DNA from 3 places in the Janthinobacterium sp. TPC_1 genome. Region 3 is predicted to be linked to each of the others. Evidence: predicted binding sites of a transcription regulator. Region 3 holds the regulator's gene; each other region holds the start of a gene.
What was found. The regulator sigma-54, encoded in region 3, starts transcription at its own class of promoters, with help from an activator protein. The targets are predictions, from matches to a motif close to TGGCANGNAANCTGCTTT.

Region 1 (10,179 bases), 200 kb from region 3:
GGCGCGCATGGCGCCGATGTAGTCGTCAAACAAGGGCTTGATGGTGAAACCGGCGCCGAGGAAGGCGCCGCCCTTCTTGTAGCTGATCGGCTCGTTCCAGATATCCATGCCCCATTCATTCGCGGGAACGTAGAACAGCTTGGTTTGCGGCGAGTACGCCATCGGCATCTGGTTTTTTGCCCCCAGGAAAGCGGGCGCGGCAAACACGGTTGTGCCCTTCTTGCCCTCTTCTCCTTTGGTCGGGTCGCCAGGGCGGCCGGCTGCGATGTAGTTCGGCCGGCCCGTCTTCAGGTCGATGCTGCTGGCCCAGGTGATTTTCTTGACGAACGGAAAGGCGTTCTGCAGCTTGCCGTTGGCCGCATCGATGACGTAGAAGAAACCGTTGCGGTCGGCCTTGCCGCCGTAGCGCTTGCCATCCATGTCGAAGGTGACGAACTCGTTGGCGCCATCGAAATCCCAGGCATCGTTCGGCGTATTCTGATACGCCCACTTGATCTGCCCCGTTTTCACGTCCAGCGCCACGGTGGACGACGAGTACAGGTTGTCGCCGGGACGCAAATGGCTGTTCCACGGCGCCGGGTTGCCCGTGCCAAAGTAAGCGAGCTTGGTCTGCGGATCGTAGGTGCCGCCCATCCAGGTCGAGGCGCCGCCCGTTTTCCACAGGTCGCCGGGCCAGGTCTTGTTCACGGTGCCGGACACGCCATTGTCGATGGCCTTGCCATCCTTGTCGTAGCGGTGGCCCATATGGCCTTCCACGGTCGGACGGCTCCACACGAGGTCGCCCGTCATCGGGTTGCGCGCCTCGACCCGGCCGACGATGCCGAATTCGCCGCCCGACACGCCCGTCAGCAGCAAGCCTTCGGCGATCAGCGGCGCGGCCGTCATCGAGTAGCCGGCCGCGTAGTCGTCGACCTTTTCCTTCCAGACGATCTTGCCCGTGTTTTGATCCAGCGCAACGAGATAGGCGTCCAGCGTGCCGAAAATCACCAGGTTGCCGTACAGGGCCGCGCCGCGGTTGACCACGTCGCAGCACGGCATGATGCCGTCCGGCAAGCGATGCTCATACTTCCACAGCTTGGCGCCCGTTTTCAGGTCGACGGCAAAGATGCGCGAATACGATGCCGTAACGAACATCTTGCCGTTGTGAATCAAGGGCTGCGATTCCTGGCCCCGCTGCTTTTCGCCGCCAAACGAGAACGACCAGGCCGGCACCAGCTTGGCCACGGTCTTGTCATTGATCTGCGTCAACGGCGAATAGCGCTGGCCCTGCGTGCCCATGCCGAACGACAGCACGCTGGACGGATTCTTCGCCGTGCTGTCGAGCATGGCGGTGGTGACATTGCCTACGTCGGCCGCCTGGGCCAGCGATGCCAAGCCCAAACCGATGAGTATCCCCATGATGTTTTTCTGCACAATCATCTCCCTCTGTTATTAGTATGTGTATGTATCAGGTGTTGCCGTGGTCGTGCGGCTGCGCATGCAACAAGGCGCACTCTTCATCGGTGAACAGGCGTGAGCGCGTCAAGAAGCGCTTGCCCGTGCCGTTGTCGAGTGAAAACATGCCACCATTGCCATCGACCACATCGATAATCAACTGGGTATGCTCCCAGTACTCGAATTGCTCGAGTCCCATGTAGAACGGTGTGCCATTCAAATTGCCGAGATAGATGTCGGTATCGCTGACATCGAATTCGCCCAGCGCGTAGCACATGGGCGCGCTGCCGTCGCAGCAGCCGCCCGACTGGAAAAACATCAGCGGGCCGTGACGCTGGCGCAACTTGTCCATCATTTCCAGCGCCGCTTCGGTGGCGACCACCCGGGCAATTGCTGCACTCATGGCATCCCTTTCTGCGCGCCGCACCCGAGGAACAGGGGCGGCGCCTGTTGCCGGTTTAGAAGAAGCCCAGCGCTTTCGGGCTATAGCTCACCAGCAAGTTCTTCGTTTGCTGGTAGTGGTCGAGCATCATCTTGTGGTTTTCGCGGCCGATACCCGATTGCTTGTAGCCGCCGAACGCGGCGTGGGCCGGGTACAGGTGGTAGCAATTGGTCCACACGCGGCCCGCCTGGATGGCGCGTCCCATGCGGAAGGCGCGCGAACCATCGCGCGTCCACAGGCCGGCGCCCAGGCCGTACAGGGTGTCGTTGGCAATCGCCAGCGCGTCGGCCTCATCCTTGAAGGTGGTCACGGAGACGACAGGCCCGAAAATTTCTTCCTGGAAGATGCGCATCTTGTTGTTGCCCTTGAACACGGTCGGACGCACGTAGTAGCCGCCTTCCAGGTCGCCCGCCTGCGTGTTGCGCTCGCCGCCGGCCAGCACTTCGGCACCTTCCTGGCGGCCGATGTCGAGGTAGGACAGGATTTTTTCCAGCTGCTCCTGCGACGCCTGGGCGCCGATCATGGTGGAAGCGTCGAGCGGATTGCCCTGCTTGATAGCGGCCACGCGCTTCAAGGCACGTTCGATGAATTTCTCGTAGATAGATTCCTGGATCAGCACGCGCGATGGGCAGGTGCACACCTCGCCTTGATTCAGCGCAAACATGGCAAAACCTTCCAGGCACTTGTCGAAATAATCATCATCGGCATCCATCACGTCTTCAAAGAAGATGTTCGGCGACTTGCCGCCCAGCTCCAGGGTGACGGGAATCAGGTTTTGCGCGGCGTAGCCCATGATCAGGCGGCCCGTGCCCGTTTCGCCCGTGAAGGCGATCTTGGCGATGCGCTTGCTCGACGCCAACGGCTTGCCCGCTTCCAGGCCGAAACCGTTGATGATGTTCAGCACGCCCGGCGGCAACAGGTCGCCAATCAGCTCGATCAACACCATGATGGAGGCGGGGGTCTGCTCGGCCGGTTTCAGGACGACGCAATTGCCGGCGGCTAGCGCTGGCGCCAGTTTCCACACGGCCATCAGGATCGGGAAATTCCAGGGAATGATCTGGCCCACGACGCCCAGCGGCTCATGGTAGTGGTAGGCATAGGTTTCCGCATCGATTTGCGCGACGGAACCTTCCTGCGCGCGGATGCAGCCGGCAAAGTAGCGGAAATGGTCAATGGCCAGCGGAATGTCGGCATTCATCGTTTCGCGGATCGGCTTGCCGTTGTCGATGGTTTCCGCCGTGGCGATCAGGCTCAGGTTCTGTTCAATGCGGTCGGCGATGCGGTTCAGGATATTGGCGCGCTCGGCAGGCGAAGTCTTGCCCCAGGCCTCCTTGGCGGCATGCGCGGCATCCAGCGCCAGCTCGACGTCTTCCGTCGTGGAACGGGCGATTTCGCAAAACGGCAAGCCGGTGATCGGCGTGATGTTGGGAAAGTATTCACCTTTTACTGGTGCAACGAATTTGCCGCCGATGTAATTGTCATAGCGTTGTTTGAAGGGATTGGCTACGCCCAGTTTGCTGATGTCTGCGAGATTCATGTCGTCCTCTATCGGGTTAATTAGAATGAAATTACTTAATTAAAATCAAACGTCCTGGTACAGATGGGGTGAGTACACGCAGTCTTCCGCAAATGCCGTGCCAGCTCGCCATCCCCCTACCCAACTTAGCGGGTTTTACCTCTGTTGCAAGGGCCTGGTGGCGATATCGGCGGGTTCAATTGCTGCCGTAGCGCCCCGTCGCCGCTGCACAATGGAACAGGTGTACCAGACTGGAACACCTGCCCTGTACCACTACCGAATCACCACACCCCATGGCAATTCGCCCACGGCAATATCGGCCACCTTGCGCGCGCTGGCCGTGTCGATGACGGAAACGCTATTCGAGCGCCCGTTGGCCACGTACAGCTTGGCGCCATCGGGCGTGATGGCCATGTTCCATGGGCGCTTGCCAACGGGAATGGTGGCCGTCACCTGATTGCTGGCCGTGTCGATCACCATCACCGTGCCGTCGATGCCGTTCGAGACATACACCTGCCTGCCGCTGGGTTGAACGGCGATACCGTTGGCATTCTTGCCCGCTGGAATGGTGGCAATCGCCTTGCGCGCGGCCATATCGATCACGTAGACGGCATTGACCAGTTCGCACGCCACATAGGCGCGGCCCGAGTCCGGACTGAAACCGATGCCGCGCGGACGCAGTCCCACGGCGATGGACGCCACCTGACGGCGTTGCGCCACATCAATGACGTCGACTTGCTCGGCCTCTTCCGCGCTGACCAGCAGCCAGCGCCCATCGGGGCTGAACACGGCGTGTTCCGGATTGCGTCCCTGCACCTTGATGTCGGCGAGCAAGACGCCCGTCTGGCCATCAAGCAAGGCCACGCTATTGTTTTCCTCGACGGCCACGGCCACGTAACTGCCGTCATGCGAAGCGCTGACGCCTTCGGGCGACTTGCCCAGCGCTACGCTGCGCACGGGCGCGCCGGTCGCGTTATCGATCAGCAACAAGGCGCTGCTGGCGGCATCCGTGACAAACAATTGCCGTCCGGTCGGGTCGGCGGCGATGCCGCGCGGCCGCTTGCCCGCCGCGATCTGGCGTACGACCTGGTCGGTCGCCGTGTCGATCACGCTCACGGTGCCGGATTTTTCATTGGGGACATAGGCAAATGGAGCGGCCTGGACGGCGGTGCTGGCGAGCGCGGGCAGCAGCCAGCACACCTGGCGCAAGCGCGAGAAGAAGTTGGGCATAATCACCTTTTCAATGGCAAAACACAGGAAAAGCGCGCGCTAGCGGCGCCTCTGATAATTGCTGTATGCAAACGCCGTGCCACTGACACGCGTATAATTTCCGCCCACCAATGGAGACATGGCAGGCATATTGCTTGATACAACTATGCAGACCTGCGCCGCGCACGCGACCAAGCAGGCTTTTATTCACATTGGAGAATCCGCATGCAGCATCGTTTCCGCCTGAACACCATCGCCAGCCTGTTTGTCGCCGGCAGCGCCACCCTCGCCCCCCACGTTTTCGCCGCCGAGTCCGCTGACTTGGCCGCCGGGCAACTCATGGATACGGTGGTCATCAGCGGCAGCCGCATCGCCCACCCCAGCCAGGAAGTGCCGGCCTCCATCGACGTCGTCGACAGCGCCCGCATCCAGGAGGGTCAAATCCGCGTCAATGCCTCGGAAGCGCTGGCCGCCGTGCCCGGCCTGGTCGTGCAGAACCGCCAGAACTACGCGCAGGACTTGCAAATCTCGTCGCGCGGCTTCGGCTTCGGCGCCCGCTCGGCCTTCGGCGTGCGCGCGTCGTCAAGCTGATCAGCGATGGCATTCCCGCCAGCATGCCTGACGGCCAAGGCCAGGCCGCCACCTTCAACCTCGATACGGCCGAGCGCATCGAAGTGCTGCGCGGGCCGTTCTCCGCCATCTATGGCAACCACTCGGGCGGCGTGATCCAGTTGTTTTCCAGGGATGGGCAAAATCCACCATCCGTCGAACTGAACGTAACGGGCGGCAGTTTCGGCACCAGCAAGGTGGACCTGTCGGCGCAAGGCCAGGCAGGCGGCATCGGCTACGTGCTCGACGGTTCGCGCTTCCGCACGGACGGTTTCCGCGACCACAGCGCCGCCACACGCGAACAGGCGTTCGGCAAGATCACCATCAAGCCGACGGTAGACAGCAAGCTGACCATCGTCGCCAACAGCCTGCACCAGGGCAATACGCAAGATCCGCTGGGCGTCACCTGGCCCACGTTTGCACGCGACCCGCGCGCCGGCGAAATCGATGCGAGCGACACGCAAAACCCGAAACGCACCCTGGCCGAGCGCTACAACACGCGCAAAAGCATCGACCACCAGCAAATCGGCGCCACCTACGAGCAATCATTCGGCGAGGACCGCCTGCATGTGATGGTGTATGGCGGCAACCGCGACGTGATCCAGTACCAGGCCTTCTCCAAGTTCCTGCAAAATCAAACTGTTAATGGAGTACTCAAACATTCGGGCGGCGTGGTCGACTTCCAGCGCCAGTTCTATGGCATCGACACCAACTGGCTGCACGTGAACCAGTTGGCGGGCGGCAAGCTGAGCACCACCATCGGCATCGACTATGGCCGCTCCAGCGACGACCGCACCGGCTATGAGAATTACATTGGCAATACCTTCGGCGTGAAGGGCAAGCTGCGCCGCGATGAGCAGGATGTCGTCTCCAGCCTCGATCCGTATATCCAGACGGAATGGCAAAGCGGGCTATGGCTGCTCAGCGCAGGTTTGCGCTACAGCAAGATGAAAGTGGCTGTCGACGACCATTTCCTCGGTAATGGCGACGACAGCGGCAGCCTCGAGTTCAGCCACACGACACCGGTGCTGGGCCTGCTGTACAAACTGACGCCGAACGTCAACGTCTACGCCAGCGCCGCGCGCGGCTTCGAAGCGCCGACCCTGAACGAACTGTTTTACTCGGGCACGGGCGGCGGCTTCAATTACCAGCTGAAACCGGCCACCAGCACCAACCTGGAAGCGGGCATCAAGGCCAGAATCAATCACAACACGCATGTGAACGCAGCCTTGTTCCAGATCAAGACGAACGACGAACTGGTCGTGGACAGTTCCAGCGGCGGGCGCACCAGCTATCGCAATGGGGGCAAGACCTTACGCCAGGGTATGGAAGTGTCGCTCGACTCGAACCTGCCGTATGGCTTCACGACAAAAGTGGCTATCACCAGCCTGCACGCCGTGTATGACCAGGCGTTTGGCAGCGTGCGCGAAGGCAGCCGCTTGCCGGGCGTGCCCAGCGCCAACCTGTTCGCGGAACTGGCCTGGAAAGACACGCTCGACCGTTTCGGCGCGGCACTGGAAAGCGTGGCCAGCAACCAGGTCTACGCGGAAGACAGCAACATCGAAAAACCGGCACCCGGCTACACGGTGTTCAATGCACGCTTCAACGCCAAACAAAACGTAGGGAATTGGCGCTTCAAGGAATTTGCCCGCCTGAACAATCTTTTCGACAAGACCTACGTGGGCTCCGTCATCGTCGGCGACAGCAACAAGCGCTACTATGAGGCGGCGCCGGGGCGCAATTGGTTGTTAGGCGTCAGCGCCCAATACGCGTTTTAAGAACACCTGAGAAAAAGTCCATGGCCGCGTTGCATTGCCTTGTCGTACTATTCGTACTGCCTGCGGCAATGCGCCTTGCCCTGAACATTTTTCAGGCGTTCTCATGAAAAAGCCCGCGCCTCTTCCGATGCGCGGGCTTTATTGTCATTCAACATGGCCTGTTATGGTCGCGCTTCCTTCACGCCATATTTCTCAAAGATGGTTTTCAATTCGCCGCTGGCCGCCATCTCGTTCATGGCAGCCTGCAGTAACTGGGCTACATCGAGCTGTTGCTTGCTGACGGCCAGGCCCACGGCCCAGCCGGCACGCGGCAAGCGGGCGAACGCCACTTCGCTCAAGGGGAAAGCGGGATCGCTTTTCAGCACCGACTCGATTTCCGAACGGTTGGCCAGCACGGCGTCGAGCTTGCCTGCTTGCAATTGCTGCAAGGCTTCGGCGGCCGTGTCGAAGATGTGCACGTCGTCGCGATACTTGCCATTGTCCTCGCCCAGCATCAGCATGGCGGCGATCGAGACCTTTTCCACGCCGATGCGCTTGCCAGCCAGCGAGGCGACGCCATCGAATTGCGGCACGGCATGCGCACTGCGCGCCAGGCGCACGGTTTCCACGTAGTACGGCGCGAAGATCTCGACCTTGTCGTTGTCCGCCATCAATTTCTTGTCGACCGGCACGTGCAGCATCACGTCGGCGGGGCCATAACCGAGGTAATGCCCCTTCCACACCATATTGCGCAAATCATCGTTGAGGTTTTCGCCGGCGGGAAATGGCAGCAAGCTCAGTTTCAAGCCCAGCTTTTTCGCCAGCGCTTCGGCAATGTCGATATCGATGCCCGTGCCCTTGTCGGAAAACGGCGCGAACTCGTTGTACACCGCCACTTTCAGGCTGCCCGACTGCTGCACTTTCTGCCAGTCGGCGCGCGCCGGCGCGGCTGCGCACAGCGCCAGGCAAGCGAGCGAGAGCATCGCGCGCGTGCCCCGGAATTGAAATGAACGCATGGGACTCCTTCGTGATCAATTCGGCTTAATTGGATTCGCGGCGGGTTTCCAGGTAGGTCTTGATGGCCCACATGGCTTCCTGGTTGAACACGCCTTCGAACGGCGGCATGTACACGGCGCCATTGCGTACTTTACCGTGGCGGATAGTCGCCAGGAAATAATTGTCCGTTTCCTTATAGCAAGCCTGTTTCTTTGTCTCATTCTTGATACCGAAACAATCGCGGTCCAGCTGGCGCAAGTCCGGCGCGATGCCGCCGGAGATGGCTTCAATGCCGTGGCAGCGGGCGCAATTCTGGTTGTAGGCGGATGTCCCCACCGTCAGGGCCAGTTTGTTGCCCCGATACGGGTTTTGCTCGAGCCACTTGTCGCCCACCTTGGGTAAACCCGTGGTGTCGACACCTTGCGGCGTGACATTGCCATGCGCATAAGCTTGCGGCAAGGTCAGCAGGGAAGTGAGGGCAACGGCGCCGGCGGCGGCTACGCCGAGCAGGGTGCGGATGGAATAGGTCATGCTGGTCTCCTTGGTTTTTTTAGTGAATATCCAAAGAAGAGCAAATGCCATGCCATGCTTGCGTACCCCACATCTGGCTGCCCATGTATCAATTTGGAACAGCTGCAACAGGTATTTGTGTCACCGCGTACGTCAGACGGCGGCCACCGTACAGATTGCTGGCCCGCTCCTGCTGCTCGAAAGTGATACGCACGGGCAAGAAGCGGGAAATCACCTCGGCATTCGTCAGCGCGTGCTGCGACACCTTGTTGCAGCTGAAAGTACCTCCACCGGCCAGCGCCATGGGCAGCAGGAGCTGGTCGGCCAGGTGCTCGCCCACGGCCGCGTCCGTTTTGAGATAGCCGCGCACCTCGTTCAACAGGCGCTTGGCCACGGATTCGGCCAGCAGGGACTTTTCGTCGAACGACGTAAATACTTCCGTGACGTGTTCATGCTCCAATGTCAGCAGCAAGACGTTGCCCGGGCCCTGCTCCGCCGGCAAGCCGACGATGCGCAGCTGCTTGCCGCTCCAGCCCATGCCGCTGGCGACACGCTCGAGCTCGCGCTGCGCCACGTTCACATGCACGCCCGCCACCACGCTTTCCGCATACCCGGCCTTCCGTTCGCCGCGCTGCAGCAATACGATGGGCCGCAAGCGCGGGCACGGCTGCACGGTGGCCAGCACCTCGCCACCGCCTGCGGGATGAAAGCCATAGCGCTGCTGCGCAATCTCTACCTCGGCGCCCATCTGTTCCAGGATGCGGCCATACGCGCGCTGCAAAAAATGCACGGGCGGCGCCATGGCATTGTGCGTGCCGCCGCTGATGCGCACGGTGGACGGCCCATCCGCATGCAGCAGGGCTGGCAACAGGGTTTGCAATACCAGGGTGCAACTGCCGGCGCTGCCGATGGCAAAGCGGTAATCGCCGCCGCGTATGGGGCCAGGCACGAATTCCAGGCTGGTTGCGCGCAGCGCCACCGGCGTCGTGCGCGCCCCGCAAATGGCGGCCGCCGCCTGCACGGCCAGCAAATGCTGGCGCAGCAAGCCGGGCTTTTCCCGCCCCGCGCGAATGTTAATCAGCCGAAACGGTTGCCCCGTGATCATCGACAGGCTCAGCGCCGAGCGCAAAATCTGTCCGCCGCCTTCACCTTGCGCTCCATCAATTTCTATCATCTCTTCTTTCTCTCTGTTAACCTTTGACGCAGACGACCTGCTTCAGGATATGCACGACATCGACCAGTTCGCGCTGCGCCAGCATCACCGCATCGATATCCTTGTAGGCCATCGGAATTTCATCGATCACGTTTGCATCCTTGCGGCATTCCACGCCCTCGGTGGCGCGGATCTGGTCGTCCAGGCTGAAGCGCCGCTTCGCTTCCGTGCGGCTCATCGTGCGGCCCGCGCCGTGGCTGCAGCTATGAAAACTGTCCGCATTGCCCTTGCCGCGCACGATAAAGCTCTTCGCGCCCATGGAGCCGGGAATGATGCCCAATTCTCCGGCGCGGGCCGAGACAGCGCCCTTGCGCGTGATCAACACGTCCTTGCCGAAGTGGTGCTCCTTCTGCACATAGTTATGGTGGCAGTTGACGGCTTCCACGTGCGTCTGGAACGGTTTATGAATGACCGTGCGCACGGCCGCGATCAGATTCTGCATCATCACTTCGCGGTTGTTGCGCGCAAACCGCTGCGCCCAGCCCACCGCCTC
Region 2 (10,179 bases), 1.4 Mb from region 3:
TCTGCGTCTCCAGGTACGCTGCATCGGCGTGCTGGAAGAGGGCGCCGACAAGCTCAGCTATTTTTCCTCGTGCGGTGCCGAAAAAAACCTCGAGCGCATCGCCAGCGCGCCGCGCACGGGCATCCTGAACCGCTTGCTGGAACAGCGCCAGCCTTACCGCGTCAATGGCTTGAAGGGCGACCCGGGCGCGCTGGGCCTGCCCGACACCCACCCGCCCGTGCACTCCTTCCTGGGCGTGGCCATCGCCTCGCGCGAGCGCAGCCACGGCTGGCTGTACCTGGTCGACAAGCTGGGCGCGAACGAGTTTTCCGAAGTCGACGAGCGGGTCGCCGCCACGGTGGCGGCGCAGATCGCCGTCGCCTACGACAACCTGCTGCTGTACGACGAAATCAAGCGCCACCACGAGCAGCTGACCCTGGACATGGCGGCGCGCATCCGCCTCGATGAAGACTTGCGCCGCTTCCGCCTGGCGATGGACGCCACGGCCGACGCGATTTTCCTCGTCGACCGCGCCGGCATGTGCTGCTTCGTCGACGTCAACCAGACGGCTTGCCGCATGCTCGGTTTCGAACGCGAGGACTTCCTGCGCGTGGGGCCGGGCCGCGCGCACGAGGGCGAAGCCCAGCTCGAAGAGCTGTACAACAAGCTGCTGGCCGGCGACCAGGGCGGGCCGATGACGGAATTGCAGCTGCAGCGCAAGGATGGCTCGCCGCTGTCGGTGGAAGTGCAGCGGCGCACCCTGCGCTCGGGGCAGAGCTGGATCCTGGTGGCCGTGGCGCGCGACATCACCGAGCGCAAGGATGCCGAGCAGCGCCTGATGAAGCTGGCCCATTTCGATACCTTGACGGGCTTGCCGAACCGCAGCCAGTTCTTCGCCTCGCTGACCCATTCGCTGGCCCAGGCAGCCGAGCACCAGTGGGCCGTGGCCGTGCTGTTCATGGACATCGACCGCTTCAAGAACGTCAACGATACCCTGGGCCACACCATCGGCGACGACCTGCTGCGCCAGTTTTCCAGCCGCCTCGTCGATTGCCTGCGCGTGCGCGATACCATCGGCCGCTTTGGCGGCGATGAATTTGCCACCATCCTGGTGCTGCCCGAAGGCGCCCAGCATGCCGTGGGCGTGGTCGACAAGATCCGCGAGGCGATGCGCAAGCCCTTCGACCTGCAGGGCCACGAGGTGACGGTGACGGTCAGCATCGGCATTTCCGTGTTCCCCGAAGACGCGGCCGATGCCGACACCCTGATTCAATACGCCGACACGGCCATGTACCGCGCCAAGGAAGCGGGCCGCGACGCCTTCCGCTTCTTCACGGCGGAAATGAACGCGCAATCGATGGCGCGGCTGGACATGGAAAATGCCCTGCGGCGCGCCATCGACAACGAGGAATTCGTGCTGTTTTTCCAGCCCAAGGTGAATATCATCTCGGGGCGCATCAGCGGCGCCGAAGCCCTGATACGCTGGCGCCGTCCCGGCCACGGCATGGTCTCGCCGGCCCTGTTCATCCCCCTGCTGGAAGAAACGGGCCTCATCGTGCGCGTCGGTAACTGGGTGCTCGACGAAGCCTGCAGAAAGATCAGCGAGTGGGGCGCCAGCAGCATCGGGCCCGTGCACCTGTCCGTCAACGTGTCGGGCATCCAGTTTTTCGTCGGCGGCCTGGAAGAGGAAGTGCTCAAGGCGATCCGCAAGTACGACATCGCGCCCGAGCTGCTGGAGCTGGAGCTGACGGAAAGCTCGCTGATGTCGAATGCCGAGGAAACCATCTCCGTATTGCGCAATCTCAAGGCGTTGGGCATCCAGATTTCCATCGACGATTTCGGCACCGGCTATTCCAGCCTGGCCTACCTGAAACGTTTCCCCATCGACAAGCTGAAGATCGACATCGCCTTCGTGCGCGAAGTGACCAGCAATCCGGACGACGCGGCCATCGTGCTGGCCATCATCAGCATGGCGCACAGCATGAAGCTGGAAGTGATCGCCGAAGGCGTGGAAAACGATGCGCAACTGGCCTATCTGCGGCGCCACGGCTGTGACGAGATGCAGGGCTATTATTTCAGCCGCCCCGTGCCGCACGAGGAATTCGAGCAGATGTTGATGGGTGGCAAGTTGCTGCAGGCGCCGCAGGATACCGATAGCGAAGAGCAGCAAACCTTGCTGATCGTCGACGACGATGTCTTCATGCTCGACGTGCTCAGCGATTTCCTGGCGCAGGACGGCTACCGCATCCTCACGGCGCAGACGGCCGCCGAAGGCTTCGATATCCTGGCGCGCCACAAGGTGCAGGTGATCCTGTGCGACCAGTGCATGCCGCTCATGAGCGGCACCGAATTCATGGAGCGGGTCAAGCACCTGTGCCCCGACACCTTCCGCATCATGCTGTCGGCCTTTGCCGACCTGACGCCCATCATGGCGGCCATCAACCGCGGCGCCGTCGACCGCTTCTATACCAAGCCGTGGAAAGGCGCCGTGCTGCGCGAGAATATCCGCGAAGGCTTCCGCCTGCACAAGCTGCTGCATGGCCAGGTGAAGGCGGCGGCATAGGCGCTGGCCGCGTGCAAGCGACCGGCTGCCGCGTGCGCTGGCGCACCTTGGGGCGCAGCTCGCTATCGAATTAGACTCCCGTCTCTAGTTTTGCTCTCTAGAATAAAAAGCATCCATGGAGTGGCATGGCCTTTCACATGACGGGAGCTGGCGATGGTGAAGAAATTGAAGGACCTGGCGGAAGACAAGGAATTGGCGAACGCCGTGCGCTCGTCTGCGCAGCAGATCTGGCAAGCGGGCCTGGGCGCCTTCGCCAAGGCGCAGGAAGAGGGCGGGCGCGTGTTTTCCAGGCTGGTGAAGGAAGGCACGGAATTCCAGAAGCGTGCCGAAGACAAGGTGGCCGATGTCAGCGACAGCGTCGGCAAGCTGGCCGATGGCGTGGGCAAGCAGGCCAGCGGCTCCTGGGACAAGCTGGAGCAAGTGTTCGAAGAGCGCGTGGCGCGCGCCCTGGCGACCATTGGCGTGCCCATGCAGCACGACATCGTCGCGCTGCACGCCAGGATCGATGCCTTGAGCACGCAGGTGGAGGCACTGTCCGCCAAGCCCGCGCCGGCGGCCAGGCCGAAGGCAGGGGCCAAGCCTGCCGTGAAGGCGGCACCGAAGGCGGCACCGAAGGCGGCCGTCGTCAAGGCCCCGGCCAAGCCGGCTGCCAAGGCCGCGCCGCGCGCCGCAGCCAAGCCAATAAGCAAGCCAGTGGGCAAGCCCGCCGCCAGGCCGGCGGCGAAGAAAAAAGCACCGGCCGCCTGAGCTGGCGCAACATCCCTCCAGCCTGCTCGCGCAGGCTTTTTTTTGCCTGCGGTTTTCGCTGGCGCCGTGGGGCGCAGTGTTTCATTACGGCTATCTTAGGTGGTATGCTTGAGGCAGAACACAGAGAGATTGCCCGCCATGCTACAAAAAGCACCACGCCGTACCCGCGAACGCATCCTGGAGTTGTCGCTGCGCCTGTTCAACGAGTTTGGTGAGCCGAATATCACGACGACCGTGATCGCGGAAGAGATGAACATTTCGCCGGGAAACCTGTATTACCACTTCCGTAACAAGGACGACATCGTCAATTCGATCTTCGTCCAGTTCGAGGCGGAAATCGAACGCATCCTGACCGTGCCTGACGGGCGCCGCTCGAATATCGAGGATGTCTGGCTGTATCTGCACCTGATGTTCGAACTGATCTGGCGCTACCGTTTTTTTTACCGCGACCTCAATGATTTGCTCTCGCGCAACCGCAAGCTGGAATTGCACTTCAAATTGATCCTGGCGCACAAGATCAAGGTGGCCACGCAGCTGTGCGAAGACTTGCGCAGCGAACAGTCGCTCGAAGCGTCGGACATGGAAGTGGCTGCCATGGCGACGAATATGGTGGTCGTTGCCACCTACTGGCTGTCGTACGAGTATGTGCGCAACCCGCGCAAGTACAGCGAGCAGCAATCGATGTCCGATGCGCTGGCGCGCGGCTGCTACCAGGTGCTGTCCCTGATCGGGCGTATTTGCGCAATGAAACGCATTTGCTGTTTCGCAAACTGTCGGAAGAGTATGTGACCAAACTCAAGAACGACTGACGCGGCTGCTGGCGCCGCGTCGTCATTTACAGGAGAGATCGATGGCTTGGAAACAATTTCCCTATCCGGACGAGGCATATGTCTACACGCCGCAGACCCTGGAAGCGGCCTGGGCGCGCCTGCATGCGGGCGATGTGGAACCGTTTCCCACGCACCCGGCGCTGGTGCAAGCCTGGCTGGCCTTCCATGCGGGCGACTTCGAGCGCGCCGTGAAGCTGGGCCTGGCCATCGGCGTGCCCGGCTATGCGGTGGCGCACAAGGCGACCTGCATCTATGCCACGCACCTGGAAGTGGACGACAGCCAGAAACTCGACATGTACGAAGAAGTGGCCGAGCGCTGCGAGCGCCAGCAGAGCGAGCAGCCGGACAATCCGGCCGGCTACTACTGGCATGCCTACAGCCTGGGCCGCTATGCGCTGGGCACCTCCGTCGTCAAGGCCCTGGCGCAAGGCATGGGCGCGCGCGTGCGAAACAGCCTGGACCGCACGATGACGGTGGCGCCCATGCATGCGGAAGCGCATATCGCGTTTGGGATTTATCATACGGAAATTATCGACAAGGTCGGCGCCATGATCGGCAGCCTGACCTACGGCGCCAACAAGGAAGACGGCTACCAGCACTTCAAGACGGCGCTGGCTCTGACGCCGTATTCGGCGCTGGCGCACAGCGAATATGCGCGCGCGTTGAATATGCTCGATGGAAAGAAAAAGCTGGCGGAAGCGCTGGCCCTGTATGAAAAGGCGGCCCAGTGCGTGGCACTGGACGCCAAGGAGCGCCTCGAGGTCGAGGCGGCGATCGATGAATTGAAAGGGTAGGGATTACTGTGATCAAGGCTTTATGTGTGTATTGCGGCGCCAACGCGGGCGTCTCGCCCGACTATGCGGTGGCGGCGCGCGAACTGGCGCGCGTGCTGGTGGCGGAAAATATCTCGCTCGTGTACGGCGGCGGCAAGGTGGGCCTGATGGGCGTGATCGCCGACGAAGTGCTGCGCCTGGGCGGCGAGGTGACGGGCGTGATCCCGACCCAGCTGGTCGAGCGCGAAGTGGGCCACATGGGCTTGACGCGCCAGTTCATCGTGAAGGACATGCACGAGCGCAAGGCGATGATGGCCAGCCTGTCCGATGCCTTCATCGCCATGCCCGGCGGCTACGGCACCCTGGAAGAGCTGTTCGAGATGCTGACCTGGGCCCAGCTGGGCTTGCACGCCAAGCCCATCGGCTTGCTCAATGTCGACCGTTTTTATGATGGCTTGATCGCCTTCGTGCAAAACGGCAAGGAGCAGGGTTTCATCCGTCCGCAGCACGCCGCTTTCCTGAACGCCGATGCCGATCCCGCAGCGCTGGTGCAGCGCCTGAAGGAGTGCGCGCCCTAGTATTGTCGGTGCGATGCGATATGGCCATGCCCTGAAAAGTGCATGGCTTTTTTTATTTCTACACGGAAAAATTGATCGAGCTCAACAATTCAATTAATAAAAATATGTCCAGAATGTTTCTCTGTATGCATGTTTTTTTGAAAATGAAGATGCTTTTTATATATGAATGTGGTCTACTGGCGTTGTTCAAAAGACAGGTCGTCGGACGCCCGGTGCAGCGCTTCCCGCGCTCCCGCGACGACGCCCAGGAATTGCAAGTTGCCACAATCTCGCCACTTCATCATCTTGAAAGGATGCTATTTTGAAACCAATGACCTTCTTGCGCGCGACCGCCGTCGCCGCCATCCTCGCCGCTGGCGGTGCCCACGCACAAAGCACCACCATCGGCTTCGATGCGCTGGAGCAGCCCGGCATCTTCGGTTCCGTCTTCAACTCCTATTCCGAAGGGGGCTACGATTTCGACAGCAGCTTCCTGGGCCTGTTGAGTTCTGCCCATCAAAGCAACTTTGCCTATGCGGGCTCGGCCGGCCTTGGCGCCACGGTGCTGACGACGACAACCTTGAGCCGTACCGATGGCGCGGCCTTTTCGCTCAGCTCGATCAGCCTGGCTGACTTCGTGAGCTTGCCAGGCTCCTACGATGTCACGTTCGTCGGCCACCAGGTAGGCGGCGGCACGGTGACCCAGACCTTCAGCCTCGATGGCAGCCACACGTTCAGCGATTACACGTTCACGGGCTTCAACAACCTGCTGTCGGCATCGTGGAAGGAAGGCGCCTTCCACACCTTCCAGGTCGATAACATCGCCGCCAGCGTGAGCGCCGTGCCGGAACCTGCCACGTATGGCATGTTGCTGGGCGGACTGGGCCTGCTGGCCTTTTTGCGCCGCCGCAAGAACGCGGCCTGAGCCTGACCATGGCGCCGGCTTTGCCGGTCCGCGCGTAAAAAAAAGCCGCCACTTGGCGGCTTTGTCATGCTTTCCGGCACTGGCCGTCACGACCACAGGCGCTGGCCCGACAGGTCGAGCTGGGTCAGGTACAGCCGTACGTCGAATTCGTACTGGTGGTATTGCGGTTCCATATACGTGCACAGCTTGTAGAAAGCCTTGTCGTGTTGCTTTTCCTTCACGTGCGCCAGTTCGTGCACGGCGATCATGCGCAGGAATTCCAGCGGCACTTCCTTGAACATGGTGGCCACGCGGATTTCATGCTTGGCCTTGAGCTTGCCACCCTGCACGCGCGAAATCGAAGTGTGCAAGCCCAGCGCATGCTGGATCACATGGATCTTGCTGTCGAACGCCACCTTGTTGATGGGCTCGGCATTGCGCAGGAATTCATTCTTCAAATCCTGCACATACTGGTATAAAGCCTTGTCATTGCGCACGTCATGCGCGTTCGGGTAGCGTTTTAACAACACTTCGCCCAGCTTGTCCTGCGCGATCAGTTGCTGCACTTGCGTTTGCGTTTGTTCGGAATAGGCGCTCAGGTATTTCAGGGATGGCTGCATGCGGGGGCGGGCGGGGCGCGGAGGTGTCGGTAAGGCGAGAATGTACCATACCGCCGCGCCCCGCGTGCTGCACCTGCCCCGGCACGGGGCTGCCGCAGCCGCCCCGTGCCGTCGTCAAGCCGGCCGTCAACCCTTGTCGTCCTCGTCCTTGTTGCCCTGCCGGCCAGTCTTCGATTGCTGCTCGGTGCTGCCGCTGCGTGCCGCCGTGCTGCTGCGGCTTTCATTGGCGCGCTGGGCCGATTGCCGGCTTTCACCGCCCTTGCGGCCGATTTCCGCCATGTGTTCGCGGTTGCGGCTGACGGCTTCGCCCCCTTTCTGTCCGGCCCGGCGCGCTTCTTCCGAGTCGAATTCATGCGCCGTGCCCTTTTGATGGGCTGCCTGGCCGCCCTTGCTGGCGATTTCGCGCTGCTGCTCCTCGTTCATGGCGGCGAAGCCGCGCTTGCTCGTGCCTTTGGTGCTGCCCGCTTCGCCGGCTTTCTGGCTGCTGCCAGCGCCTTTGCCCTGTTCATTACCTTGATTGCTAGCCATGTCGCTCTCCTTGCTGTCGAGTGGTGGTGTTCAATGTGCCTGATCGGATTGCCGGCTGGTATCGCGGCTGCGGGCCACAACGTCGCTGCGGCCCGCGGCATGCATTTTTTCGATCATTTCACGCTGGCGCTGCGTGGCTTTTTCCGTTTCTTCCGCCGTCTTGCGCACCACTTCGTCAGCGAAGGCCACGGCCGTGCGGCTCGCTTCGGGCAGGTGGTTTTCTGCCGTGCGGTTCATCTCGACATTGGCGTTGGCCATGAGGTTGCCGAGCTGATGCTGGTACTGCTGCAGCTTGTTGCTGCCGGGCTGCAGCTGCGCGGCCGCCAGCGACATGAATTCGCCCGTGTCGCGCGCGGACAGCAGCTGCTGGCTGGCGTTGCTCCATTCCTGCAGCAGATCTTGCGCCAGCCGCAGATGGAGTTCGCTCAGTTGCTGCGCTGTATCGAACAGCTTGCGCGATAGTTCCGTGGCGAAATTGCACTGGGCCTCCAGGTGGGACTTCAGGGCGGGGCTGAGACTGGGGGAAAGACTGTTTGTGAACATGTTCTACCTCAATGAAAAGCTGATTCAGAAAACACCCGGTGCACCGGATGCGACGTATGGTGAAACAAGCAAAGGGATAGACGCCGGATGGCGTGCCAGGTTCCATGGCGGATGGGGGTTTGGCGCGAGAATGGCCGCTGGCCGCCAGAAAAACGCGATGACTTTGTGCCAGATCAAATGAACGTCAATCGGTTTGCCGGCGCCGCCGCCATGCCGCTTGTGTGGAAAATGCAGGTTTACAGGCCCGGCCGTGCGACAATAGCCGGCTCGCGGCAGCGCAGCCGATGGCCGGCGCGCGTGGCTGAGCCGAGCATCGCCTTACTTTTTTACCTATTTCCGCGACCATGACGCATCCCGAATACATCCTGACCCTGTCCTGCCTGGACCAGCGCGGCATCGTGCACCGCGTCTCCGGCTTCCTGGCCGAACGTGGCTGCAACATCCTCGATTCCGCCCAGTTCGGCGACCAGGAATCCCAGCTGTTCTTCATGCGCGTGCATTTCGCGCTGGAAGACGGCGCCGTCAGCGACGCCCAGTTGCGCAGCGACTTCGCCGCCCTGTCGCAAGCCATGCAGGTCAACGGCCCCTTCCACGGCCAGCTGCACGATGCGCGCGTCAAGCCGCGCGTGATGCTGATGGTGTCGAAGATCGGCCATTGCCTCAACGATTTGCTGTTCCGCTACAAGAGCGGCTTGCTGAACGTGGAAATTCCCGCCATCGTGTCGAACCACATGGAGTTCTACCAGCTGGCGGCCAGCTACAATATTCCCTTCCACCACCTGCCGCTGGCGGCCGGCGCGCCGGAAGCGGCCAAGCTGGCGCAGGAAGCGAAGATCCTCGACCTGATGGACACGCACAAGATCGACCTGGTGGTGCTGGCACGCTACATGCAGATTCTGTCGCCGGGCCTGTGCCAGGCGCTCGACGGCCGCGCCATCAATATCCACCATTCCTTCCTGCCCAGCTTCAAGGGCGCCAAGCCGTATGCGCAGGCGCATCACCGCGGCGTCAAGCTGATCGGCGCGACGGCCCATTTCGTCACGGGCGACCTGGACGAAGGCCCGATCATCGAGCAGGACGTCGAGCGCGTCGACCATGCGATGGATGCGGAAACCCTGACGGCCATCGGCCGCGACGTCGAGTGCGTGGTGCTGGCGCGCGCCGTGAAATGGTTCGTCGAGCACCGTATCCTGAAAAATGGCGACAAGACGGTGGTTTTCCGCTGATACCGACTTCACAATTCACTTTACCGAGACAGAAACACGATGGCCCTCAAAGCAACAATTTTCAAAGCCGATCTGCAGATCGCCGACATGGACCGCAATTACTACCAGGATCACGCGCTGACCCTGGCGCGCCACCCGTCCGAAACGGACGAGCGCATGATGGTGCGCCTGCTGGCGTTCGCCATCCACGCCAACGAGGCGCTGACCTTTACCAAAGGCCTTTTCGACACGGAAGAGCCGGACCTGTGGCAGAAGGACTTGACGGGCGCCATCGAGCTGTGGATCGAAGTGGGCCAGCCCGATGAAAAACGCATCCTGAAGGCGTGCGGCCGTTCGGAGCAGGTGATCGTCTACAGCTATGGCGCAACCAGCCACATCTGGTGGAAGCAGATCGCCAATAAACTGGAACGGGCGAAGAACCTGACCGTGATTAACCTGCCGTCTGACGCGGCGCAAGAGATGAGCAAGCTGGCGCAACGCACCATGCAGCTGCAATGCACGATCCAGGATGGCCAGATCTGGCTGACCGACAGCGTCAACACGGTGCTGATCGACCGCGAACCGGTGAAGCCGGCGCGCTGAAGTTGACTGTCTGAAACGCAAAAAGCCCGGATCGCTCCGGGCTTTTTGCGTTGCGGCGCCGCTTTACGGGGCCGCGTCTTCGTCGTTGCTGACGATCACCAGCAACTGCGCCTGCTGCGCGCCGATGCTGCGCGTGCGGTGCGGAATCAGCGCGTTGAAATACACGGAGTCGCCCGTGTGCAATTGCACGGTTTCCTGCGGGAATTCGATTTCAATCGTGCCCTGGTGCACGAACAGGAATTCCTCGCCCGCATGTTCCTTGAAGGCGGAGGCGGCGAAATCGGGCGCCGGATACACCATGAAGGGCAGCATTTTCTTCGGTGCCAC
Region 3 (10,179 bases):
ACGGCATCGCCCGCTCTACCGTCTCGGACAATCTGTTTGCCCGAGAACGCCTGGGCTCGACGGGCCTGGGCCATGGCGTGGCCGTGCCGCATGGGCGGGTCAAGGGCAGCAAAACCCTGAAATCGCCGCTGGGCGCCTTCGTGCGCCTGGCCGAGCCGATTCCGTTCGAATCGCCCGATGGCAAGCCCGTCAATCTGCTGTTTTTCCTGCTGATTCCCGATCATGTCACCCAGCAACATCTGGAAATCCTGTCGGAAATCGCCGAAATGTTTTCCGATGACGCCTTCCGCACGGCATTGGCCACGGATCCCGAACCGAAATCCGTGCATTCGCGCATCGTCAATTGGCAACCCAGTCTGCAAGCGGCGGGTTAAACTTCAGGTATTCCTCCACTCCTGAAGAAGACTGCCATGTTGCAAACGCCGCTGACGATACAACGCCTGTACGACGACAATCGTGAAAGTCTGCAACTGGGCTGGTTCGCCGGCTTCCCCGGCGGCGAGCGCCTGATCTCGGGCGACGTCTCGTCGGCCGCCGACCAGGTGGGCCACTTGAACCTGATCCATCCGGGCCGCATCCAGGTCTTTGGCCACCAGGAAATCAATTACTATCAGCGCCTGAAGGTCAACACGCGCACCCACGTGATCGGCGAACTGATCGCCGGCGGTCCGCCCGCGCTGATCATCGCGCAAGGGCTGGAAACGCCGCCCGACATTCTCGCCATCTGCGACGAGCAAAATATCCCCCTGTTCTCGACCCCGCTGCCGGCCGCGCAAGTGATCGACTTCCTGCGCGTCTACCTGTCGAAAAAACTGGCGCAGCGCATCATCATGCATGGCGTGTTCATGGACGTGCTGGGCGTGGGCGTGCTGATCACGGGCGATTCGGGCCTGGGCAAGAGCGAGCTGGGGCTGGAGCTGATTTCGCGCAGCCACGGCCTGGTGGCCGACGACGCCGTCGAATTTTCGCGCATCGCGCCGAATATGATCGAAGGCCGCTGCCCGCCCCTGCTGCAAAACCTGCTGGAAGTGCGGGGGCTGGGTTTGCTCGATATCAAGGCCATCTTTGGCGAAACGGCCGTGCGCCGCAAGATGCGCCTGAAACTGATCGTGCACCTGGTGCGCCGCAACGCGCTGGAAGAGGAAGTCGAGCGCCTGCCCTTCCTGTTCCCCACGGAAGACGTGCTGGGCTTGCCCGTGCGCAAGGTCGTCATCCCCGTCGCCGCCGGCCGCAACATCGCCGTGCTGCTGGAAGCGGCCGTGCGCAATACGATTCTGCAGCTGCGCGGCATCGATACCCTGCAGGAGTTCATGGAGCGGCAACGCCTCGCCATGAGTGGCGATTAGCGTTGCAAGGAGTTCACCCATGCATGGGTGAACCGTTACGCAGGCGGAGAGCAAGGCTCTCCGAAACCCCTGCTCCACCAACGCCTCGCCATGAGCGGCGATTAACAACGCAGGTCGGATTAGCGGGGCCGCCGAGGTGGGGCAAGGCCCCACCTCGGCGGCCCCGCTAATCCGACAACATTGTTGGCGCGTGCAGCAAAGAAATACTACAGTCCAAATTGCAATAATTTGTAAAGATCATTGCCTCGGGAGCGCAGCGCCGGTCTTTATTGTATGATCGGGCTATGCATATCGTCCTTATCACCGGAATATCCGGCTCCGGTAAATCCGTCGCGCTCAATGTGCTGGAAGATACCGGCTACTATTGTGTCGACAACCTGCCGCCAGCCTTGCTGCCCAGCCTGGTGCAAACCCTGCTTGACGAAGGCACGCCGCAGCTGGCCGTGGCCGTCGATGCGCGCAGCGCCGAGTCGCTCGTCAGCTTGCCGCACAATGTGGCGCTGCTGCGCGACCAGGGGCACGACGTCAAGGTCATGTTCCTGACAGCCACCACGCATTCGCTGGTGGCGCGCTTCTCGGAAACGCGGCGCAGCCACCCTCTGTCGCACGAATTGCGCCCGAACCAGAATCCGGCCAGCCGCCGCACCCTGATCGAATGCATCTCCGAAGAGCGCGAACGCCTGTCGGCCATCGAGCAATTGGGCCATGTGATCGATACCTCGGAACTGAGCGCGAACAAACTGCGCGCCTGGATCAAGGATATCGTCGCCTCCGAACGCGCGCCGCTGACCCTGTTCTTCGAATCGTTCGCCTTCAAGCTGGGCGTGCCGCTCGATGCCGATTTCGTCTTCGACGTGCGGGCCCTGCCGAATCCGTATTACGACCTGGCGCTGCGCCCGCTCGACGGACGCGACGCTCCCGTGATCGCCTTCCTCGACGCCCAGCCGAGCGCGCTGGAACTGCTGGCCGACATCCGCGCCTTCATCGAGAAATGGTTGCCGTCATTCAAGTCCGACAACCGCAGCTACCTGACGGTGGCCCTCGGCTGCACGGGCGGCCAGCACCGCTCCGTGTACATGGCGGAGCGGCTGGCGCAGTATTTCGGCCCCAACGAGCGGGTCGTGCTGCGCCACCGCGAGCGTTCTTAATCAGTCGAGGTGGCGCAGCGGATGCGCTTGCGCCGGCCACACGGGGGCAAAGAAACGCGCCACCATGCTGGCATCGACCTCGTCCAGGGTTGAGGGGTTCCAGCGCGGCGCATTGTCCTTGTCGACCACCAGCGCGCGCACGCCCTCGAGCACTTCGCCATGCGCGAAATTGTGGCGCACCAGCGTGCGCTCCATGCGCAGGCAGTCGGCCACGCCCAGGTGGGCGCCCCGCTGCAGCAATTCCAGGGTCACCGACATCATCAAGGGCGAGCGCAGGCGCATGGCCGCCAGGGCCTTCGCGGCGAACGCGCTGTGGTCCTGCGCCAGCGAGGCCATGATGGCGGCCACCGAACCCGCGCCGAAGTGGCGGTCCAGCGCCGCGCGCGCCGTGGCCAGGGAAGCCGCGCCCGCCTCGGCCTGGAACGGCGCCGCCAGCGCCTTGATGGCCACCGGCAAGGCCTCGCCCGGCGTCGAGTCGAACAGGGCCAGCAGCGCCCCCATCTGCGCCTCGGGCAGATACACATCGGCCAGGCCCGTGTACAGGGCATCGGCCGCACCGATGGTCAGGCCCGTCAAGCCCAGGTACAGGCCCAGCCGGCCCGCCAGGCGGGAAAGAAAGTAACTGCCGCCCACGTCGGGGAACAGGCCAATATTGACTTCCGGCATGGCCATGCGCGTGCGGCCCGTGACGATGCGCAACTGGTTGCCGGGCCCGGCTTGCGCCACGCCCATGCCGCCGCCCATCACCACGCCGTCCATCACGGCGATATACGGTTTCGGATAAAAGTGAATGACATGATTTAACGCGTATTCTTCCGTAAAGAAATCTTCCAGCAGGGCGCTGCCGCCTTGCGGCGTGGCCAGGCCCGCATCGTAAAAGAAACGGATATCGCCGCCGGCGCACAGGGCCTTTTCGCTGCTGGAGCGGATCACCACGGCGTCCACCTGCGGATCGTCGCGCCAGGCCAGCAAGGCAGCGCTCAGGGTGCGCACCATCTCCAGCGACAGGGAGTTCAAGGCTTTCGGGCGGTCGAGCACGATGTGGCCCGTGCGGTTGCGGATGGAGGTCTGGACGAAGTCGCTCATGGCAGGCAGGAAAGAAGTGAGGATGGCGCATTCTAGCGCTTTCACCACGGATATTGCTTCCCGCAGGACGCAAAAAAGGGCGCAATGTGCGCCCTTAGTTGATCACAACTGGGGGAAGCCGGTGGCCTTAGACGGCGACGACGGCGTCTTCCTCTGAGTTGTCTGGCAGATGCTTGATCGCCTCTTTACCGTGCCCTTGCACTTTGGTTTTGTATTTCATCACTTGCCTATCGAGCTTGTCGATCAGGGTATCGATTGCGGCATACAAGTCGTGTGCCAGGCTTTCCACATAGACAGTTTTGCCACTCAGACGCAGGTTGACTTCGGCCTTTTGACGTTTTTCTTTCTCTTTGAGGTTATCCACGGTCAGAATCACGGCAATATCGATAACTTGATCGAAATGACGTTTCACGCGCTCCAGCTTCGTTTGTACGTATTCACGGATGGCTGGTGTCACTTCGAGATGATGTCCGCTGATGGTGAGATTCATACACACTCCTAAAGATGATCGGGTTCGTGCGGTCCATCCTATCCGGCCCGCAGAGGAACCGAAAAAAACTTACAAACACTTACGCAGGCTCACTGGCGGAATTTTCAACGCTTCCCGGTATTTGGCAACAGTACGTCGCGCAATCACCATGCCTTGTTCCCCCAGCATGTCCGCAATCTTACTGTCGGATAAAGGATTTTTAGGGTCTTCTGCTCCTGTCAGTTGCACGATCAATGCCCGTATCGCCGTCGATGACGCTTCCCCCCCCGCTTCGGTGGCGACATGGCTACCAAAGAAATATTTCAACTCGAACATGCCGTGCGGGGTCAGCATGTACTTTTGAGTTGTTACCCGCGAGATAGTACTCTCGTGTAAACCCAGTGTATCAGCTATTTCACGGAGCACAAGGGGGCGCATGGCAACGGCCCCATGCGAGAAAAAGTTCTTTTGTCTTTCTACTATCGCCTGTGCCACGCGCAGGATGGTATCGAAGCGCTGGCGCATATTCTTGATCAGCCACTTGGCCTCCTGCAACTGCGCGCCCATGGCGCCCTCGCCCTTGCCCTGCTTGAGCAAGTTGGCGTACATGGCGTTGACGCGCAGGCGCGGCATGACGTCGTTGTTCAGGGTGACTTGCCAGCCATTGCGCGCGCGCTTGACGACGACGTCGGGCACCACGTAATCGGACACGTCCGAGGCGAACACGGCGCCCGGGTGCGGATTACACTGGCGAATCACCGTCTGCGCCTCGCGCAAGTCTTCATCGTCGCAATCGAGGGCTTTTTTCAGCTTGTTGAAATCGCGCTGGGCAAACCAGGCCAGGTGCTTTTCCACGATGACGAGGGCCATGCGCCGCGTCACCATGGCGACGTGCGGCAAGCGCCTGATTTGCAGCGCCAGGCATTCGGACGCATTGCGCGCGCCCACGCCCGGCGGATCGAAACTTTGCAGCAGCGACAAGGCCGTGCGCATCTCGTCAGCGTCGATTTCCAGCTCTTCCGGCAGGCGCGCCAGGATGTCGTCGAGCGACTCTTCCAGGTAGCCATTGTCGTCGAGCGCATCGATGATCAGCTCGACCAGCGCGCGGTCGCGCAATTCAAGCACCGTCACGCGCATCTGCTCCATCAGGTGCTCGCGCAGGGTGCAGTGATGGGCCTCCAGTTGCGGACGCGAATCTTCATCGTCGGGCGCCTTGCCCCGGCTCGCCTCGCTCCAGTCGCTGTCGCCGCCCTCCGCGGCGGCCGGGCCCTCGCCCGCCTCGCCGTCAAACCCGTCCGCTTCGGCCGGTGCGGCGGGCGCCTCCTGGCCTGGCGGCTGGGGCGGCGCTTCGGCCGGCGCGGCCGTGGAACTCAGGGCGCCGTCGGACAGCAGGCGCAGCGAACGGTCGAGCGGATCGTCGAGGCGTTCGAGCAAGGGATTGTCCGTCAGCAGCTGCTCGAGTTCCTGGTGCAATTCCAGGGTGGATAATTGCAGCAGGCGTATCGATTGCTGCAACTGCGGCGTCAGTGCCAGGTGCTGCGACGTGCGCAGCTGCAATGATTGTTTCATTGGCTCACATGCGGAAGTGTTCGCCCAGATAGACCCGGCGTACCGACTCGTTCGCGATGATGTCGTCGGGGCGTCCCGACGCCAGCACCGAGCCCTGGTTGATGATGTAGGCACGGTCGCAAATACCCAGCGTCTCGCGCACATTATGATCGGTAATCAGCACGCCGATATTGCGCTCCTTCAAGAAACGCACGATGCGCTGGATTTCGATCACGGCGATCGGATCCACGCCGGCAAACGGTTCGTCGAGCAGCACGAAACGCGGGTCGGTGGCCAGCGCGCGGGCGATTTCCACGCGGCGGCGCTCGCCGCCGGACAGGGACAGGGCCTGGTTCTCGCGCAGCTTTTCAATCTGCAAGTCGGCCAGCAGTTTATCCAGGCGCTCCTCGATCTCGGCCTTCTTCAGGGGACGGCCTTCGACGGTCTGGATTTCCAGCACGGCGCGGATATTGTCTTCCACCGTCAGCTTGCGGAACACGGACGCTTCCTGCGGCAGGTAGGACAGGCCCATCTGCGCGCGGCGGTGGATCGGCAGGCTGGAAATGTCCACGCCGCTGATATCGATGCTGCCGCCGTCCGACGGCACCAGGCCGACGATCATGTAGAACGAAGTCGTCTTGCCGGCGCCGTTCGGCCCCAGCAGACCCACCACTTCGCCGCATTCGACTTGCAGCGAGACATCATGCACGACTTGGCGCTTGCCATAGGTTTTTTGCAGCCCGCGAACGATCAGGGTGCTGCCGCAACGGGTATTGTCCATTATTTCTTTCCTGGCGCGGGCGTAGCCGGCGCTTTCTCCGCCGCCGGCGCCTTGTTCTTCGGCTGGATCACCATGCGCACGCTGCCGCCATCGGGGGTGCTGGTGCCGCTGTCGGAATTTTCCATCGCAAACACTTCCTTGCGGCTGTCATACGAGATGAAGGCGCCATTGGCCACGTCGGTCACTTTCGTGCCTTCCAGGCGCGTCAGCTTGGCCCTGGAAAACAGTTTCACCACTTCCGTCTTGTTGTTGTATTCCACGCGCTCCGCTTCGCCTTCGACCCACAGGTCGCCCGCGCCATCGCGCTTCTGGCGGAAGGTGGCCAGCTTGCCGGGATCGGCCCAGAAGGTGATGAACTGGTAGCCTTGCGGATCTTCCGTGATCAGGGCCCGGCCCGCCTTCATGGTCAGGGTCCCCTTGACCAGCACGACGTCGCCCGTCAGGGTACGCACCTGCTTGACGTCATCGACGTGGCCGCTACGTGCCGTGATGACGGCTTCCTTCTCGGAATCGGCCTTCTCGGCATGCGCCCCCCCTATCATGGCCAGGGAAAATACGCTCAACAGCAAGATCTTCTTCATAGTATGGTTTCCTTGTTTCATTCTGTCATTTTGCCGCCGCGGCCGGGCGCGGTTTCGGCGGGAGGACCATGCGCAGCGCATTCTGCACTTCCACCACGCCGGTGGCATTATTGGCCTTCATGCCGATGCCATTGATGCGCGAGGCGCCCGTCAGGATATCGACCGGCACGTCCGTTTCCATTCTTTCCTCATCCGGGAACACCGTCAGCGCCTCCGTCCTGACCGTCAGGTTCTGCGCCTTCGGACTGGCCGCGCGGTCGATCACGACATTGCGGTGCAGTTGCAGCCGGGTATTGTCCTGGTCGATATGCGCCAGTTCCGCATTCATGTTCAGCGGCGGCATGCCTGGCGTGAGCTTGCGCACGAAGGGCTGGTCGATATCGGACGAATCGTCGAGCGGATAATGCGTGAGCTTGGTGCCCGAGACGATATAACTGGGCTTACCCGTCAAGTCCATGCGCACCAGACTGAAATTGGTAATGAAATAGTCGGGTTCATCCAGATGCTTGCTGGCCGTGATGTCCTGGCCATTCTTGTTCATCACTTCGAGCAGCCAGAAGCTGCCCAGCGCGACGACGACCGCGCCCAGCACGGTAAAAATCATGCGCCAGCGATGGGCGCCTCCTGGCTTACGCATAGGGCTTCACTCTTTCAAAGGTCACTGGCGGCGAGGCACGGCACCTCACTCCAGGAACGGCGCCATCACGCGCGCATAGTTGTCCTGGGCGCGCAGCAGGAATTCGCAGATCTCGCGCACCGCGCCGCGGCCGCCGCCGGCCTGCGTCACATGGTGCGCCAGGCCCTGCGCTTCCGGACGCCCGCCCGGCACGCTGACGGCAAAGCCCACGCGGCGCAGGATGGGCGCATCGATGACATCGTCGCCGATATAGCCGCATTGCTCTTCCGTCAAGCCCGTCAGCGCCAGCAGTTCGCGAAACGGCGTCAGCTTGTCGTGGCCGCCCTGGTGCACGTGGGTAATACCCAGGTCTTGCGCCCGGCGTGCCGTGATGGCCGAGCGGCGCGCGCTGATGATGGCCGTCTGCACGCCCGATTCCTGCAGCAGCTTGATGCCCAGGCCATCATACACATTAAACGTTTTCATCATTTCGCCATCGGGGCCGAAATGCAGGCTGCCGTCGGTGAGCACGCCATCGACGTCAAAGATCATCAGTTTGACCTTGGCCGCGCGCGCCAGGTTGTCCGCCACGCTCTCCATCAGATCACCTTCGCTTGCGTCAGATCATGGATATGCAGGGCGCCCACCAGCTTGCCGTCGGCATCGACGACCAGCATCTGGTTGATGCGGAACTGCTCCATCACGGCCACGGCATCGACGGCCAGGCGCTCGGGCGCGATGCTGCGCGGCTGCGCATGCATGACGTCGCGGATCGCCACCTGCGTGAAATCCTGCACGCGCTCGAACATGCGGCGCAAGTCGCCATCCGTAAACACGCCCACGGGACGGTTGTCCGCATCGACGACGGCCGTCATGCCCATGCCCTTCTTCGTCATTTCTTCCAGCGCCTGCAGCAGCGAGGCTTCCACCGGCACCTTCGGCACCCGATCGCCGCTGCGCATGACGTCATGCACGTGCGTGAGCAGGCGGCGGCCCAGGGCGCCGCCCGGGTGCGAGCGGGCAAAATCTTCTTCCTTGAAGCCGCGCAAGTCGAGCAAGGCCACGGCGATCGCGTCGCCCAAGGCCAGGGTGACGGTGGTGCTGGCCGTCGGCGCCAGGTTCAGCGGACAGGCTTCTTTCTCGACGGAAATATCCAGGTGCACGTCGGCCAGCTGGGCCAGGCTGGAATTCGGCTTGCCCGTCATGGAAATGAGCACGCCGCCCATGCGCTTGACGACGGGCATGATGGCCATCAGTTCCGACGATTCGCCGGAGTACGATATTGCAATAAAAGCATCTTCCGAGGTGACCATGCCCAGGTCGCCATGGGCCGCTTCGGCCGGATGCACAAACAGGGCCGGCGTGCCGGTGGAAGCGAGGGTGGCGGCAATCTTGCGCGCGATATGGCCGGACTTGCCGATGCCGGAGACGACGACTCTTCCTTTGCACTGCAGCAACATCGCCACGGCGCGGCCCACGCTGTCGTCCGTGGCCAGGCGCGCGTGCAGCGCAACGATGGCGTCGGACTCGATCTGCAAGGTGGTGCGGGCCAGCGCGACGGCGCGCTCGGTCGTCGCTTGCATGTCAATTCGATCAAAAGCTTTCAGCATTGTTTTTTCATGGGTTACACTCATGCCCAAAGTATAAACGAATTAGGAAAGCAAAAAACTTGCCAGTCACAACAAACAACGATTTCCATTGACCGCACCGGGCAACCCATGTTTTCCTCGCTTGAACTGACCCTGATGTTACTCGGCAGCGCCGTGCTGGGCGTGGTCGCTTTCAGAATGTTGCATTTGCCGCCCATGCTGGGCTACCTGGCCGTTGGCATCGTCATCGGCCCCCATGCGCTGGGCCTGGCGGCGGAAAACGAGGCCAGCCATACCCTGGCCGAGTTCGGCGTCGTCTTCCTGATGTTTTCCATCGGGCTCGAATTTTCTCTTCCGAAATTCCTCGCCATGCGGCGCATCGTCTTCGGCCTCGGCATGGCGCAGGTGGCCACCACCATCATCGCCACGGTCGTCTTCGGCTGGTTCGTCGCCCGTTATCTGTCCGCCTACATCCACCTGAGCTGGCAAGCCGCGTTCGCCCTGGGTGGCGCGCTGGCCATGTCGTCGACGGCCATCGTCTCGAAAATGCTCACGGAGCGGCTGGAACTCGAAAGCGAACACGGCCGCAAGATCATCGGCATCCTGCTGTTCCAGGACCTGGCCGTGGTGCCCCTGCTGATCCTCATTCCCGCCCTCACGCGCGATTCGGACAACCTGGCCGAAACCCTGGCCTGGGCCGGCGGCAAGGCCCTGGTCGTGCTTATCTTGCTGCTGTTTATCGGCCAGAAGATGGTGCGCGGCTGGCTGACCATCGTCGCCAAGCGCCGTTCACAGGAATTGTTCATGCTCAACCTGCTGCTGATCACCCTGGGCGCGGCCTGGATCACGGAGCGGGCCGGGCTGTCGCTGGCCCTGGGCGCGTTTGTTGCCGGCATGCTCATTTCCGAGACGGAATTCAAGCACCAGGTGGAAGAAGATATCAAACCGTTCCGCGATGTACTGCTGGGCCTGTTCTTCATCACCGTCGGCATGCTGCTCAATATCCGCGTCGTGC

Region 1: the regulator sigma-54 is predicted to act here: its motif matches at 4,687-4,704, upstream of ACQVLG_RS11295 (beta-propeller fold lactonase family protein).
Region 2: the regulator sigma-54 is predicted to act here: its motif matches at 5,498-5,515, upstream of ACQVLG_RS17230 (PEP-CTERM sorting domain-containing protein).

The regions. Positions count from the first base shown of each region.
Region 1 is NZ_CP195157.1:2,297,518-2,307,696, reverse strand. Features, by position in the region: gene ACQVLG_RS11310 (PQQ-dependent methanol/ethanol family dehydrogenase) at 1-1,398, opposite strand, end outside; gene ACQVLG_RS11305 (DUF779 domain-containing protein) at 1,448-1,837, opposite strand; gene adh (aldehyde dehydrogenase) at 1,893-3,413, opposite strand; gene ACQVLG_RS11295 (beta-propeller fold lactonase family protein) at 3,666-4,622, opposite strand; gene ACQVLG_RS11290 (TonB-dependent receptor plug domain-containing protein) at 4,827-5,192, shown strand; gene ACQVLG_RS11285 (TonB-dependent receptor family protein) at 5,216-6,988, shown strand; gene ACQVLG_RS11280 (substrate-binding periplasmic protein) at 7,150-7,983, opposite strand; gene pedF (cytochrome c-550 PedF) at 8,009-8,494, opposite strand; gene rtcA (RNA 3'-terminal phosphate cyclase) at 8,583-9,647, opposite strand; gene ACQVLG_RS11265 (RtcB family protein) at 9,664-10,179, opposite strand, start outside.
Region 2 is NZ_CP195157.1:3,495,091-3,505,269, forward strand. Features, by position in the region: partial or broken gene ACQVLG_RS17205 (EAL domain-containing protein) at 1-2,542, shown strand, start outside; gene ACQVLG_RS17210 (phasin family protein) at 2,696-3,289, shown strand; partial or broken gene ACQVLG_RS17215 (TetR/AcrR family transcriptional regulator) at 3,428-4,098, shown strand; gene ACQVLG_RS17220 (tetratricopeptide repeat protein) at 4,140-4,913, shown strand; gene ACQVLG_RS17225 (LOG family protein) at 4,925-5,470, shown strand; gene ACQVLG_RS17230 (PEP-CTERM sorting domain-containing protein) at 5,781-6,374, shown strand; gene ACQVLG_RS17235 (YgjP-like metallopeptidase domain-containing protein) at 6,461-6,973, opposite strand; gene ACQVLG_RS17240 (KGG domain-containing protein) at 7,100-7,501, opposite strand; gene ACQVLG_RS17245 (phasin family protein) at 7,532-8,044, opposite strand; gene ACQVLG_RS17250 (hypothetical protein) at 8,037-8,225, shown strand; gene purU (formyltetrahydrofolate deformylase) at 8,389-9,270, shown strand; gene ACQVLG_RS17260 (YaeQ family protein) at 9,310-9,852, shown strand; gene ACQVLG_RS17265 (helix-turn-helix domain-containing protein) at 9,916-10,179, opposite strand, start outside.
Region 3 is NZ_CP195157.1:2,094,492-2,104,670, reverse strand. Features, by position in the region: gene ACQVLG_RS10280 (PTS sugar transporter subunit IIA) at 1-374, shown strand, start outside; gene hprK (HPr(Ser) kinase/phosphatase) at 411-1,346, shown strand; gene rapZ (RNase adapter RapZ) at 1,631-2,494, shown strand; gene ACQVLG_RS10265 (3-hydroxyisobutyryl-CoA hydrolase) at 2,495-3,580, opposite strand; gene hpf (ribosome hibernation-promoting factor, HPF/YfiA family) at 3,708-4,070, opposite strand; gene ACQVLG_RS10255 (RNA polymerase factor sigma-54) at 4,140-5,618, opposite strand; gene lptB (LPS export ABC transporter ATP-binding protein) at 5,623-6,378, opposite strand; gene lptA (lipopolysaccharide transport periplasmic protein LptA) at 6,378-6,959, opposite strand; gene lptC (LPS export ABC transporter periplasmic protein LptC) at 6,985-7,596, opposite strand; gene ACQVLG_RS10235 (KdsC family phosphatase) at 7,642-8,175, opposite strand; gene ACQVLG_RS10230 (KpsF/GutQ family sugar-phosphate isomerase) at 8,175-9,185, opposite strand; partial or broken gene ACQVLG_RS10225 (cation:proton antiporter domain-containing protein) at 9,294-10,179, shown strand, end outside.